3 regions of the Paenibacillus sp. M2 genome follow, and region 3 is predicted to be linked to each of the others. Evidence: riboswitches for the same ligand, from Rfam matches in the RefSeq annotation. Region 3 holds a riboswitch; each other region holds the start of a gene.
The links. Region 3 has a riboswitch for S-adenosylmethionine ahead of metA (homoserine O-acetyltransferase MetA). Riboswitches for the same ligand answer to the same signal wherever they lie in the genome.
Positions count from the first base shown of each region.

Region 1: linked by a shared signal. The riboswitch ahead of ACETMN_RS27815 (methionine ABC transporter ATP-binding protein) and the one ahead of metA (homoserine O-acetyltransferase MetA) in region 3 are both predicted to bind S-adenosylmethionine.
Region 2: linked by a shared signal. The riboswitch ahead of mmuP (S-methylmethionine permease) and the one ahead of metA (homoserine O-acetyltransferase MetA) in region 3 are both predicted to bind S-adenosylmethionine.

Region 1 is NZ_CP169648.1:6,080,460-6,085,519, reverse strand. Features, by position in the region: gene ACETMN_RS27825 (COX15/CtaA family protein) at 1-825, shown strand, start outside; gene ACETMN_RS27820 (Cthe_2314 family HEPN domain-containing protein) at 1,030-1,746, shown strand; SAM riboswitch class I at 1,885-2,026, shown strand; gene ACETMN_RS27815 (methionine ABC transporter ATP-binding protein) at 2,153-3,187, shown strand; gene ACETMN_RS27810 (methionine ABC transporter permease) at 3,188-3,847, shown strand; gene ACETMN_RS27805 (MetQ/NlpA family ABC transporter substrate-binding protein) at 3,923-4,762, shown strand; gene ACETMN_RS27800 (DUF2167 domain-containing protein) at 4,886-5,060, opposite strand, start outside.
Region 2 is NZ_CP169648.1:6,361,686-6,366,745, reverse strand. Features, by position in the region: gene ACETMN_RS29195 (GerAB/ArcD/ProY family transporter) at 1-830, shown strand, start outside; gene ACETMN_RS29190 (Ger(x)C family spore germination protein) at 827-2,029, shown strand; SAM riboswitch class I at 2,100-2,201, shown strand; gene mmuP (S-methylmethionine permease) at 2,294-3,706, shown strand; gene mmuM (homocysteine S-methyltransferase) at 3,684-4,751, shown strand; gene ACETMN_RS29175 (ABC transporter permease) at 4,831-5,060, opposite strand, start outside.
Region 3 is NZ_CP169648.1:1,986,125-1,991,184, reverse strand. Features, by position in the region: gene ACETMN_RS09205 (trans-sulfuration enzyme family protein) at 1-803, opposite strand, end outside; gene ACETMN_RS09200 (PLP-dependent transferase) at 800-1,987, opposite strand; gene metA (homoserine O-acetyltransferase MetA) at 2,012-2,929, opposite strand; SAM riboswitch class I at 3,165-3,288, opposite strand; gene corA (magnesium/cobalt transporter CorA) at 3,740-4,675, shown strand; gene ACETMN_RS09185 (HRDC domain-containing protein) at 4,747-5,060, opposite strand, start outside.

The DNA of each region.
Region 1 (5,060 bases), 3.2 Mb from region 3:
ACAGAATGGCCTTTATGTAACGGAAAACTCGTTCCGGCACATACTGTGGCTTCACTCATTGAATATTCCCACCGCGCTGTAAGTGCACTGGCTGGACTGTTGTCCATTGCCTCATTTGTTGCTTTTCTGCAGTTTGGCAAGTCACGCCGTGACCTGCAATTGTTTTCTTTCTTAACTCTGGTATTTGTTATCGTCCAGGGAATCATGGGTGCTTTTGCCGTCGTCTTCTCCCAATCTTCAGCAGTCATGGCACTGCATTTTGGCTTTGCACTGATTGCTTTTGCCAGTTCTCTAATGATGGCACTGGGCATAAGGCAGGAGGCTAAAGATGGCGGATTGGAACGCCTGAATAAATACCCTCGGGTTAGCAAAAAATTCAGGAATCTGGTCTGGTTCTCCACTATTTACACATATCTCGTGGTATACACGGGTGCATTTGTGAGTCACACGGATTCTGCTGGCGGATGTTCCGGATTTCCGCTCTGTAACGGGCAGATTATTCCTGAGCTTTCGGGTGGGGTAGCGGTTGCTTTTGCTCACCGTGCAGCAGCAGCGTCGCTCGTGATTGTTATCGCAATTCTGGGTCACTTCGCTTACCGTAATCATCCGGACAACAAGGAAATGCGGACCCTTGGCGTGGTATCCGTTGTTCTCATCCTGATGCAAGTAGTCATTGGTATTTTCATGATGGTGACAATGAACCGTCCGGAAGTATACATGTTTGTAGCTCTCGCTCATATGCTGGATATCGCCATATTATTCGGAGTTTTAACGTATATGAGTTTCCTGGTGTACAAGCTGCATCGCCCGGCTAATCGTTTCTAAGATATAGATCCATTCTTTTTCCAAAGGTACTTGGGCTAAATATGAAAGTCCACCATCCAGTGATGTACATCATTGGACAGGTGGACTTTGTTTGATGTCAGGGGGATCAGGGCAACCTATGGCAAGCAGCAATTACACGGAATGGATGATGTGTTACGTTTACGGTGATGAATTCTTGTTGATTTGGAAAAGAGGAGGTTAGATATGCTGCGAACGTTGTTGGGGGAAAAGCCACGTATAAACGAAGGTAAATTGAAGGCAGCGATGGACGCAATGGCGCATACGCTTGAGTTATTTCAACGACAAATGCATGTGGACCATGATCCCACGCATGACTATCGGAAACTGTATGTGTGGACTCAGGGACTTATCTCCTCACTGGATGAACTAGAGCAAAGCTGTTTCGCTGCTGCTCATTTTCGCAATAAGGTCGTTGCAGGCTCAACGGATGATATGACGGCGACTGAAAAAGCAGAGTATGCACGGTATGTGTATTTCTACAAAGATGGCTTTATCCGCTGCTTTGCCATCCTGGATAAAGTGGGTACGGTACTAAATGAAATATTCCAGTTGAATACTTCAAATACCAAAGCGCATTTTTCTTATTTTACAGTGTTAAGGCAGTTCGATTATGCGAGGGAGCACCATGATCTTGCGTTGCAATTAATACAGATCAAGGACTCTTATCGTGAGCCGATGAGCAAGCTGCGCAAACGACGTAATATGGAAATTCACTACATGAACTCAGAAATGCATGATGACCTGTGGCAGTTACACCAGACCTTGCAAGGTAAAGTGAAATTGGAGGATTTGAATCAGCATGTGCAGGAAATGCGTCAGGGCGTCGATATGGTCTGTGAAACGTTAACAGCTTCTTATCGTTATATCAACAAAATATGGAAAAGAAATAATTCCCTTTGACAAATCGGAATACTTGGAATATACTGAGTTTCAATTAGAGTGTTACAATGACGAAGAATGAACTGATATTTCTCAAAAGTTACATTCACATTATAAAGCATAAACTACATGAACTTATAAAATCCTACAATAACATATTTCTTATCGAGAGCGGCGGAGGGACAGGCCCGATGAAGCCCGGCAACCGATTTGTAATGACATGATACATGTATCATTCGTTATAGATGTTAGGTGCTAATTCCTACAAAATGGTGCAAGGCACGATTTTGGCAGATGAGAAGGTATATTCTTTCACGTGAAGAGCCCTCTTTGTTTCTGCAAAGGGCTCTTTTTTTGTACTTTAAGGGGAGTTTTCCTTTAGATCGGGTAAAGATACATGTAGGTGGTTGGAAAGGGGCAAGTGCGATTGATTGAATTAAAAGGTTTAACGAAAACGTACGGCAAAGGGGCAAAATCTACAACAGCGTTATCCGAGCTGAATTTGAACATCCAAAAGGGCGAAATCTACGGCGTGATTGGGCATTCTGGAGCGGGCAAAAGTACATTGATTCGCTGCATTAATTTGCTAGAACGGCCTACGGAGGGTGAAGTATGGGTTGATGGGATCAACCTGACTGAACTGAGCAAAACCGAACTGCAGCAACAGAGACGCAAGATCGGGATGATTTTTCAACACTTTAATCTGTTATCTTCGGCAACGGTATATGATAATGTGGCTTTTCCGCTAAAGCTTGTGAATACACCAAAGGATGCCATTGATCGCAAAGTGAAGGAAATGCTCAATCTCGTTGGCCTGGAGAACCATAGCAACAAATATCCAGCTCAATTATCGGGTGGACAGAAACAACGTGTGGGGATTGCGAGAGCACTTGCAAGTGATCCGAATGTACTTCTCTGTGATGAAGCTACTTCGGCACTTGATCCGCAGACGACAAATTCAATCCTGAAGTTATTGCTCGACATTAATGAAAAGTACAACCTTACGATTGTGCTGATCACACATGAGATGCATGTCATTCAGAACATTTGTGACAAGGTGGCTGTCATTCATCAAGGTGGCATTGTGGAACAGGGACCTGTAACCGAAGTGTTCCTGAAGCCGCAGCATGCGATTACGCGGGACTTCATGATGCGTGACCATGAAGCTGGACTTGCTCTGGAAGAGACCGCTCTGGCGAATGCAGGCATTGAATTGCAGGCAGGTGCTGCTTCCAAACTTGTGAAGATATCCTTTCTGGGTAACAAAACGTATGAAGCGATTTTGTCGAGGACGGTACGTAAGACGGGTGTGGATTTTGCCATCCTGCAGGGTACAATCTCTACGATTAAACAGGTGCCTTATGGACAGCTGACCGTTCGGTTCGAGGGTGATTCCATTGCGATTGATCGGACGATATCAGAATTAACCGCAGAGGGACTTGATGTGGAGGTGCTTCGTTAGATGGATTTTTCAACCGTACGTTGGGAAGAGGTTGGTAAAGCCTCTATTGAGACGCTGCAAATTTTGGGTGTATCAGGCTTGTTCACCGTAATCTTTGGTTTACCGCTCGGAGTTCTGCTGTTCATGACAGCCCGATCTGCTTCGATCAAATCACGGACGGTGTACATTATATTGTCCTTGATTGTGAATATTTTGCGCTCAGTCCCATTTATCATATTGATTGTTGCTCTTATTCCATTCACTCGTTCACTCGTCGGTACAGCTACAGGAGTGTTAGGTGTTATACCACCTTTAGTTATTTCAGCAGCTCCTTACTTTGCTCGATTGGTGGAGACGACGTTGCGAGAAGTTGATCGGGGTGTCATTGAAGCGGCACAGTCGATGGGTGCATCGACCGGACAGATTGTAAGACGGGTATTACTGCCTGAAGCGTTACCTGGTTTGGTTGCTGGGATAACCATTACCATCGTTACCCTTGTCTCTTACACGGCGATGGCGGGCATGGTTGGTGGTGGAGGTCTGGGAACGCTGGCAATCAACTATGGGTATTATCGTTATCAAAATGAAATCATGATTATATCCGTAGTGTCGATGATCATTCTTGTGCAAATTCTCCAGATGGCTGGAGATCGCTTGGTTACATTTTTCACCAGGAAATAACACATAGATAACATGATGGATATGCATTCATGCGGACGCCACATGAAAAAAATGATTAGAGAAGGGGTTTTACACATGAAAAAATGGTCATTCGCTCTACTTAGTCTTATGCTGATTGCGGTTCTCGCAGCTTGCGGAAACAATAAGGACGCCGATAGCGGCGCAGATAATTCAGCAGGTGCACCACGTACAGTTGAATTGAAAGTTGGAGCTTCACCTACACCACACGCAGAGATTCTGGAAAGCATCAAGCCTGAGCTGGAAGCACAAGGTATTCGTTTACAAGTCGTTACGTTTAATGACTATGTACAACCAAACCAGCAACTTGCTGATAAAAAATTGGATGCAAACTTCTTCCAGCACCAGCCTTATCTGGACACAGAGAATAAAGAACGTGGATTCAACCTCGTTACTGTAACACCTGTTCATGTTGAACCTTTTGGTGGATACTCCAAGAAGATTAAGTCTTTGGATGAATTGGCTGACGGCGCAAAAGTAGCCATTCCAAATGACCCATCCAATGGTGGACGTGCACTGTTGTTGCTTGCGAAGGAAGGCATTATTACGCTGAAAGACAACACAAATATTACATCTACGATTCAAGATATCACAGCCAATCCGAAAAATCTGAATATTATCGAGCTGGATGCAGCCATGATGCCTCGTCAATTGGATGAAGCGGATCTGGTATTCATCAACGCTAACTATGCGCTTGAAGCAAACCTGAATCCAGCGAATGATGCTTTGCTGATCGAAGATCTGCAAGGTAACCCATACGCAAACATCCTCGTTTCCCGTGAGGACAACAAGGATGCAGATGCAATCCAAAAACTGGCTGCTGCTCTGCACTCCGAAGAAGTGAAAACATTCATCAAAGAACGTTATAAAGGTGCAGTTGAACCTGCAACTGAATAAATCACGATATGTATGATATGTTGTGAAGCTATTAAGAATAAGCCGTATATCTCTTCTGAAGAGATATACGGCTTATTTTATGTTTCCTAATCTGTGCTGACGTGGGGATTAATAAGGGAAGGGTTAGGGCTTATCTTGTTTCTCCGCGTTGGGTGGATGTCCAGATTGGCGGTAGTAGGATAATTCATTCTGATCAGCATACTGCTGCTCATCTGCTTCCTGCAGGTACGTTCTCTCGGAGGGAGAGAGTGTTTCTTCTTCTCCGTGTGAGCTTTTGATCTTGTATCTGATCCAGCCG
Region 2 (5,060 bases), 3.0 Mb from region 3:
CTATGATTATGTATTTCACGGTCATTGCAGCTTTTGAAGTAAGAGTCATGGCTGATGTGACAGGAATGTATCTACTCGAACGCACCCCCACCTGGGCAATTGTTATGGTCTTCATGTGGATCGGTATATATATGATCTCGGGTGGGCTTGGTGTCATTGTACGCGTGTTCGAGATTATTCTGCCGATTACGATCATTATATTTGTAATTGAAATTTTGCTCAGTAATCAGTTATTCGAGATAGGCAATCTGAGACCCGTTCTCGGTGATGGGGTTATGCCCGTTTTCAAAGGGCTAAAACCATCACTATTGTCTTATACGGGCTATGAGGTGATGTTAGTCATGACTGCCTATATGAAAAATCCGAAGAAAAGCAATAAAGCAATGAGCTGGGGGATATTCATATCCACCATTATCTACTTGATCACGGTTGTCATGGTCATAGGCAGTTTATCCCTTGACGGGATCAAAACGCGAACCTGGCCAACGCTGGATTTGGTAAGAAGCTTTGAGATACAAGGTTTAATATTCGAAAGATTCGAATCCTTATTGCTGGTCATCTGGATTATGCAAATTTTCTCGACTACAGCGATCACACATTACTGCGCGTCGGTGGGTATTCGTGATTTGTTCCGTTCCAAAAAAATCAAAGGTATTATGTACGGTCTGCTTCCGTTCATCTATCTGATAGCAATGATGCCCAAGACCGTGGATGATACCTTCGAGCTAGGAGATATGCTGGGTAACGTGTCCGTATGGTTGTTTGCCATTTTACCTCTGGTACTACTGTTGTTAAGTCTGATTCGTAAAAAAGGAGGCAAGCATGCATGATTACATTCCGTATGTTGTTACGCTTAGCCACTGTATTATGCATACTCTTAACGATATCCGGATGTTGGAGCAGTCGGGAGATAGAGGATCTAAGTGTATACGTTGGTCTTGGGATCGATATTGGCAAAGAGACGGAATTTGAGAAAAACATCGCTAATCAGGGAGGAACGTATTCCAAGCAGAACAATGTGACAGCCACGGTACAGATTGCTCCCGGTAACTCCAGCAGTCAGAAGAGCCAACAATCCGGGTCACCTGCTTCTGGTAAAACGTCCTACTCCAATGAACAGCTTACCGGAGATTCCTTGCTGCAAATCTTTCGTCAGTTTGCACTAAGGCGAGATCATCCGCTCATCGGGCATCATCTGAAGGTTATCGTTGTGTCCAAGGATATCGCCAAAAAGTATGGTCTGGACCAGCTGCTGGATTTTGTACTTCGGGATAACGATATTCGTCCTAACTGTCTGGTGCTGATTAGCCATCATCGCGCTGCTGATGTACTGACTTCAGATGATCCTTCCCGGATTCCAGCATTTTATCTTACAGGTATTACCGGTAATTCGTACTTGTCCAATAAAATCCTGGACCCCGTTTTACTCTCCAAACTAGATGCACAAATGCAATCCGGTTCCAGCTTTTTGCTCCAGAATGTACTGAACTTCAATGGAGAGGACAAGTTCTCCGGTGCCAGTATCTTTGATGGGAAAACGACCAAATTCATCGGGGAACTCAGCCAAACGGATCTAGAAGGGCTGTCGTGGATCAGACCTAAAGAAAAAGGAGGCATCTTGAAGACATACAATAAAGCGGGATTCACTGTTGTATATGAAATGAAGAAGAAAAAAACAAAAATAATTCCAAAAGTGGTTGGCGATGATATTTCATTCCATGTGAAGACTGAATCCGAAGGCTGGTTGATGGAGGATTGGCGTGCTCCAGAGGAAGAGGAAAAAGGTGCTTATCTCAGAGAATTGGAAAAAGAATTTGCTGAACTGGCTGAACAACAGATTCGACAGGTGTTATACAAACTGCAGCATACCTATAAAGTAGATGTTGCGGATTTTCGGGATAGCTTGCGTATTAAAGAACCTAAAACATGGAAAAAAGTCAAAGACGATTGGGATAAAATTTTTAGCACCGTGCCGATCACGTATGAGGTAAAGACCACCATCACCAATCCGGGGTCTTCCACGGAATAGCGAGGTGTGCCATTTATTATTTAAATGTTGACACATTCATGATAGATCGCTATATTAGTAAAAAATCATTTTCTTATCCAGAGAGGTGGAGGGACTGGCCCTTAGAAACCTCAGCAACAGATCTGAAGGATACTGTGCTAATTCCAGCGGGTGAAAGCCTGATAGATAGGAGCGTTTGTTTTTATTTGTCAGTAACGGCGCACTCTTTAGGCAGAGTGGGTCTTTTTTGTTTTTTCTGGATGAAGAAGTAGGGGAGCAGCTGGTATGGAAAACAACAACGACAAAGGGCATTTTCAGCGGAAAATGCAAGCACGGCATGTGGTCATGCTCTCTCTCGGAGGAGTCATTGGAACGGGATTATTCCTCAGCTCAGGTTACACCATTCAGCAGGCGGGACCACTGGGAACCATTCTGTCCTATCTAATCGGAGCCATCGTTGTATATCTGGTGATGCTCTGCCTTGGTGAACTGTCTGTTCATATGCCAGAGACGGGAGCATTTCATAGTTATGCAGCCAAATATATCGGACCGGCAACAGGCTACACGGTGGCTTGGTTATACTGGTTAACCTGGACTGTTGCGCTTGGCTCCGAATTCACAGCCGCTGGATTGCTGATGCAGCGCTGGTTCCCATCGGTGAACGTATGGATATGGAGTGCGCTCTTTGCACTGATGATCTTTCTGTTTAATGCATTAACGGTGAAATTATTTGCGGAATCCGAGTTCTGGTTCTCATCTGTAAAAGTAGTGACTATCGTAATCTTCATTATTATCGGTGGCGCAGCCATGTTTGGGTTCATTCCCATGGCGGATTCTGAACCGGCTCCATTTCTATCGAATATTACCGCATCCGGGTGGTTCCCTCATGGGGCTACAGCCATATTGATGACCATGCTTGCTGTAAACTTTGCCTTCTCAGGCACCGAGTTAATCGGCATTGCCGCGGGTGAGACGGAGAACCCGGAAAAGACGATACCGAAAGCTATTCATACAACGCTGTGGCGTTTGGTTATTTTCTTCATCGGAACGATTATTATCTTGTCGGCCTTGTTGCCCATGTCGGATGCCAGTGTACTGGAAAGTCCGTTTGTAGCGGTAATGGAGCGGGTGGGTGTACCCTATGCAGCAGACATTATGAACTTTGTTATTCTGACGGCGATTCTCTCTGCTGCCAATTCGGGCCTATATGCATCTTCACGGATGCTCTGGTCTCTGGCTGACAAAAAAACGATCTCTCCGTGGTTTGCCAAATTGACCAAAAGCGGGGTACCGCTGAATGCACTTCTGATTAGTATGGTGGGTGGTGCGTTGGCCTTGCTGTCCAGCATCATTGCGCCAGGTACCGTGTATATTACACTGGTTTCCATTTCAGGTCTGGCTGTCGTTGCGGTATGGATGAGTATCAGTGTCTCCCAATACATGTTCCGCAGACAATATATCCGGGAAGGACATGCGGTCAAAGATCTGGTCTACCGCACACCACTATATCCGGTGGTACCAATTGTTTCATTTATATTATGCCTGGCTTCATGCATAGGTATTGCCTTTGACCCGACACAGCGAATTGCGCTATATTGTGGGGTTCCGTTTATTGCAGTGTGTTACGCTGCTTATTATCTGACAGAACGTGTGAATAAGAAAAGAGGACAAGTACATGACGCAAGCACAACAGACTAACCCCTTAGAACAGATCCTGCGTGAACATCCGGTCATGATTCTGGATGGAGCGCTGGCAACGGAACTCGAACAGCATGGATGTGATCTCGATGATCCACTATGGTCTGCTCGTGTGTTACTTGAGAATCCGGATGTTATCGTTCAGGTCCATGCAGATTATTTTCGAGCAGGAGCCGACTGTGCGATTACATCCAGTTATCAGGCGACGGTGGATGGTTTCCGCAAGAGAGGGATCGATGAACAGGCAGCACTGGAGCTGATCCGCAAGACGGTGGAACTGGCTGCACAGGCGAGAGATGACGTGTGGGCAGAAGTGCAGAGTAGACTAGTAGGGAGAGAAAGCTCGACAAGTCAGCTTGTAGAAGCTTCTTCGGTACGTGCTGAGACGGTGGAGAATGAGGAGTATATAACAGATCGTACAGGGGATCGCGAAGGAAATTGTCTTCGTCTACGTCCAATTATTGCCGGGTCCGTAGGTCCGTACGGCGCTTATCTGGCGGACGGTTCAGAGTATGTGGGTCATTACGGCGTGTCGGATGAGACGCTTGCCGCATTTCACCGTCCGCGTATGGCGGCGCTGATTGAAGCGGGTGCTGATATTCTGGCGTTTGAGACGATTCCTTCCTTGCAGGAAGCACAGGTGCTGGTTGATTTACTGAAGGAGTTTCCTCATGCGTATGCCTGGTTATCTTTTTCTTTAAAAGACGGGACAAGCATCAGCGAAGGCACACCGCTTGAGGTATGTGCACAGACGTTTGGCTCCGAGCCGCAGGTTGCGGCGATTGGCCTGAATTGTGCTCCGATGGAAGTGGTGACGGACGCAGTGGGTATTTTGAGCCGTACCAGCGATAAACCTGTGATTGTGTATCCGAACTCGGGAGAAGTATATGATGCAGCAACGAAGACGTGGAGTGGACAGGGGACATGTGGCAGTATGAGTGATGCTTCGGAGCAGTGGGTTGCTGCGGGCGCAAAAATTATTGGCGGCTGCTGCCGAACTACGCCACATCAGATTGGTGAACTTGCGAAGAAATGGCGGAGTTAAATCATATATCAATAACAGCCCTTCCACCTTTTATAAAGGCATGGAAGGGCTGTTATTGCGTTATAGAATCCTGACTACCTTATTCGATAACCAACATACGTGGCGATGCCTCACGAATAATTCGCGAAGAGAACCATGAACCAAGACCCGCTGCAATGATACTTAGACAGGCGAACAGTATCATTCCACCCCAATTCAGGATCAGCGGAAGCTCGACGATACCATAACCGGAAAGGACCAGTTCGAGCAGAAGAGGCAGTACATATACGCCGACGAGCATACCCAGTATCGCTCCGATGGAGGACAGCA
Region 3 (5,060 bases):
GCTGTGCTCCGTTCACTATGAGCCATGCGAGCCCCCAAGGTTTTCATACCGCGCATCAGAAGCCAGGATTCTTGTGCCCCGAGTACAGTTCCAAGTCCATTTTGCAACTGTTTCAGTTGTACACCAAGTGATTCCGTGCGAGCAACCGCTAACCCTGCCAGTACATCACTGTGACCTCCGAGAAACTTCGTAGCACTATGTACGACGATGTCCACACCAAGCTCAATTGGACGCTGATAGTACGGTGTCATAAAGGTGTTGTCCAGAATCGTGATCAGGTCATGTTCCTTCGACCAGTCAGTTACAGCAGCGATATCCGTAATTCGCAGTGTAGGGTTGGACGGTGTCTCCATATAAACTGCCTTGGTGTTTGGTTTGAGTGCCGCTTTTACTTCATCTATATTGGTCATGTCTACAAAGGTTGTCTCGATCTGCATACGGCTTAATATGGAAGTAAGCAAACGATACGTACCTCCATATACATCTTCCGTTACAATCATGTGGTCCCCTGCGGAGAACATCATGAACACGCTTGAGATCGCAGCCATCCCTGAAGAATAGGCAAAACCTCGTGCCCCGCCCTCCAGCAATGTGATGTAATCTTCCAAAGCCTGACGTGTCGGATTACCCGAACGACTGTAATCATGTTGAGGCGGATTGAAGATATCAAAATGATGGAATGTTGATGCTTGGTAGATCGGTACACTCGATGCTCCAGTCGTTTTGTCAATTTCATCGCCAAAATGGAGCAACTTGGTATCAAATTTTAACTCGGAATTGGGTTTGTTGTTGGACTCACTCATGAGTGCACGCCTCCTTCCACTTCCTGTTGTGCAACTGTCAGAGCATTGCCGAGATCTGCAATCAGATCATCTGCATGTTCAATGCCTACGGAGAACCGGAGCAGACGGTCATCCACACCTACGGCTTCACGAATTTCAAGCGGAATATCTGCATGAGTCTGTACTGCGGGATAAGTCATGAGTGATTCAACTCCGCCGAGACTTTCGGCAAAAGCAATGAGTTTGATATGACGCAGCAACGGTTCAACATAACGTGCATCCTTCACTTTGAAAGAGAAGATACCTGTGTTACCGGTGGATTGTTTATTCTGTATTTCATACCCCGGATGATCGGATAGGCCTGGATGATACACTTCAACCACCGCTGGGTGCTCAAGCAAGTATTTAGCAATAGTAAGTGCATTGTGCTCATGACGCTCCATGCGAAGAGCCAGCGTTTTCATCCCTTTCATCAACTGGTAGGAGTCACTTGGAGACAATACCGCTCCAATGGAATTATGCAAGAACGCCATCTCTGCAGATAACGCTTCACCTTTGGTAATAATTAGTCCAGCGAGCACATCATTGTGTCCACCCAGATATTTGGTAGCGCTATGAATGATGATATCGGCACCCAGTTCAATCGGACGTTGGAAAAATGGAGTCAACAACGTGTTGTCAACAATGGTCAACAGGTTGTAACTTTTCGCCCAGGAAGCAACGGCTTCCACATCGGTGATCATCATCAGTGGATTGGTTGGTGTCTCAATAAATACCGCTTTGGTATTCGGCTGACGAACCTTCTCCAGTGCTGCAAGGTCATTCGTGTCCACATAACTGGCAGTTACGCCGAAACGGGACAGAATACGTTCCAGCAGACGATAGGTTCCACCATACAGATCCAGCGATACAATCAGATGATCCCCTTGACCAAACATGGCAAAAATCGTTTGCAGCGCGGCCATTCCCGAGCTACAGGCAAACCCTGCATCACCGGACTCCAGCGCTGCAGCGGCTTCTTCCAATACTTTACGGGTTGGATTAGTCGTACGAATATAATCAAACCCCGTGCTTTGTCCAAGCTTCGGGTGGCGAAACGCAGTGGATTGATAGATCGGAAAGTTAATGGCGCCTGTTACCGGTTCATTGATGGACCCAATTTGTGCTAAGCGGCTTTCGATTTTCAACTTGTTGTTGTCTTCCATTGCTGCATCCTCCTGTAATCTCGATTAGATTTGCGGACCAATATCATAAGGTGTTTCTTGATACACATAGTAATTGAGCCAGTTAGAGAATAATAAGTTGGCATGAGCGCGCCAAGTAGCCGGTGGCACACGGGAAGGGTCGTCATTCGGATAATAATGTCTAGGCAATGCGATATCCAACCCTTTGGCTGCATCCCGGTCATACTCCCACTTTAATGAGAACGGGTCATACTCGGCATGTCCTGTGGCAAAAATCTGTTTGCCGTCTTTGGTAGCAACCAGGAAGATCCCCGCTTCCTCGGATTCAGCCAAAATCTCTAAATTCTCATTCTTTTCAATATCTTCGCGTCTCACTTCCGTATGACGGGAATGTGGAACGTTGAATACTTCATCGAATCCACGCAACAACGGAACATGTGGTTTATTAATGGTATGTGGGAAAACGCCAAAACACTTTTCATCAAGTGCAACCTTGGGTACGTCAAAATGATGGTATAAACCTGCCTGGGAAGCCCAACATATGTGGAGGGTTGAAGTCACATTGGTTTTGGTCCATTCGAAGATCTCCTGGATTTCATTCCAATAGTTCACGTCTTCGAAATCCATCTGTTCCACCGGGGCACCCGTAATAATCATTCCATCGAAACGGCGGTGCTCAATCTCATCGAAGGTTTTATAGAACAGATCCAAATACTCCTGAGACGTATTCTTCGACGTATGGGATTTGGGATGTACGAGAACGACATCCACCTGAATAGGCGTGTTTCCCACCAGACGAAGCAATTGTGTTTCGGTCGTTTCCTTTGTGGGCATCAGGTTTAATATAGCGATACGGAGTGGACGAATATCCTGCTGATATGCAGAAGTTTCATCCATGACGAAGATATTCTCTCCTTCAAGTACTTCTTTTGCTGGTAGAGTATCAGGTATTTTGATTGGCATAGTAAATCTAACTCCTCCTTGTGCATAGATAGATGCAGCCACCCTGGCTTGATGTCTTCACATCAATACAGTTATAGACTGCCTTGAGCTTGTAAAAACATTGAATTGTTCTTTCATCCAACGTTACAAACAACCTCAAGTTCCTTAGCGAAAATCACTGCTGAGAAGTCGGGGCATATGACAAAGACCTTCCTCGGATTTCGAGAAAGGTCATATGTAAAATAGATATGCGCCTCTCTCATCTCTCAGTTACAACAGTGCCACTTGACACTTAGTCGCTGCAAGAATTAGCACCGTGCGGTATACCGCCGGTTGCCGGGTTTCATCGGGCCAGTCCCTCCACCTACTCTTGATAAGATTTCGCTGTATTAGATTGTAATTTAATATGGTTCACCGTCTACTTTATTACATTAATGCCCTCACGTCAAGATGCAGTTCGATGTCTGCTTCCCAGATCGGAACCGTTCATCATCCGTTGTCATACACTGCCTCAGGGCGCGAAATAGACACATTTTTGCGCTTGAAAGCACCTTGTACCAGCGGTATACTAAACAAGGTGTTATAAACCCTTATGTGAGAGGTGACATATTAAATGGATGGCGACCCGAGGCCTGACTGGCAGCCGAATTCCGACAAACTGCATAGAGAATTGACATCAGCATGCCGGCAGCGGGACGTGACTTCCGTTTGATTTTATAGTGAACGCAGCCCTGATCTCCAGGCTCCGCTGCCGACCGGCTGATTTGTTCTTTTTGCGCCCATAATGATAATATCCGCCAAGTTGGCGGGTGCAGAAGGAGTAGATTAACGATGAAAATCCGGTTGGTAAACAACGGTGTATTTATTCCGGTGGACGACATTCAGCAGGCGCTGACTCCACCAGCGGAAGGATTTTACTGGATTGATGCAGACGTAGACGATTTGGCGGTACTTCAGCCGCTGTTCTTGATGCATGATCTGGCTGTGGAAGACTGTCTTAGTGACGAAGAACAACGTCCGAAGATTGAAATTTATGAGAACCATTATTTTATTGTGATTAATAGCATCCGTTTCGATGATGAAGAGATATTTCTACGTGCGGTGAACTTATTCCTCGGCAGACATTTCATTATTAGTGTTACCAAGCAAAAGGTCAGCGAATTGCGCACACTGAAACCCATCCTGTGGGAACAGGAAATCAGCACACCGGATCGTCTGCTGTATTTGCTGGTTGACTTGATTGTTGATAATTATTTCACCGTAGGTGACCGAATTGAAGCACGGATCGAGAAGCTTGAGGAAGACATTCTGATGCACACCAAAAAGTCACATCTGAATGAAATCATCGGGCTGCGCAGTGAGATTCTGTGGCTGAAAAAAGTCCTTGGACCTCAGAAAGAGGTCATCAACACCCTGAACAAAAAAGATCTGCGTCTCATCGATGATCAATTGCAAAAGTATTTCAGTGACATCTATGAGAATGCTGTAAAAATATCTGAAACCTTTGAGACTTATCGCGACCTGATGGGCAACTTGCGAGAAGCCTACCAATCCAGTATTGCGAACCGGGCGAATGAGATCATGCGTGTATTTACCGCCATTACCACGGTCTTCATGCCGCTGACGGTCATTACCGGTATATACGGCATGAACTTTACGAATATGCCAGAGCTTAACTGGAAATACAGCTATTTTGTTGTAATTGGCCTGATGGTTACACTGGGCCTGAGCATGTTCTTCATTTTCCGCAAGAAAGACTGGGTATGAACTCGTATGAAATGAAAAAAGACGAAGCGCTCCTCCGGGAGAAACGCCTCGTCTTTTTTCATTTCTGATCATTAACCAACATTCTTCTCTGTCTCTGCGTGCCGACGGAAGCGGATCCGAATCATGCGCAGTCTTTCATAGACCTGCTCCAGACTTCCTCCATCGGGTTTCTCTCCTCCATACACCTTATGTAATACTGGCTTCAGGAACGTATCTCCCAGCTCCTCATACGCACTCCATACGGCCTCTTGTTCGTTCTCTGGCATCACTGCCAGCTCCACATCAAGAAGACAATCGGTGTCATAACCTTCGTGATCCAGTGCCTCTAACAGCTCAACCAACTCGCGTCGGGATAATCCGGATCGATTAACAATCTCCTCTAACG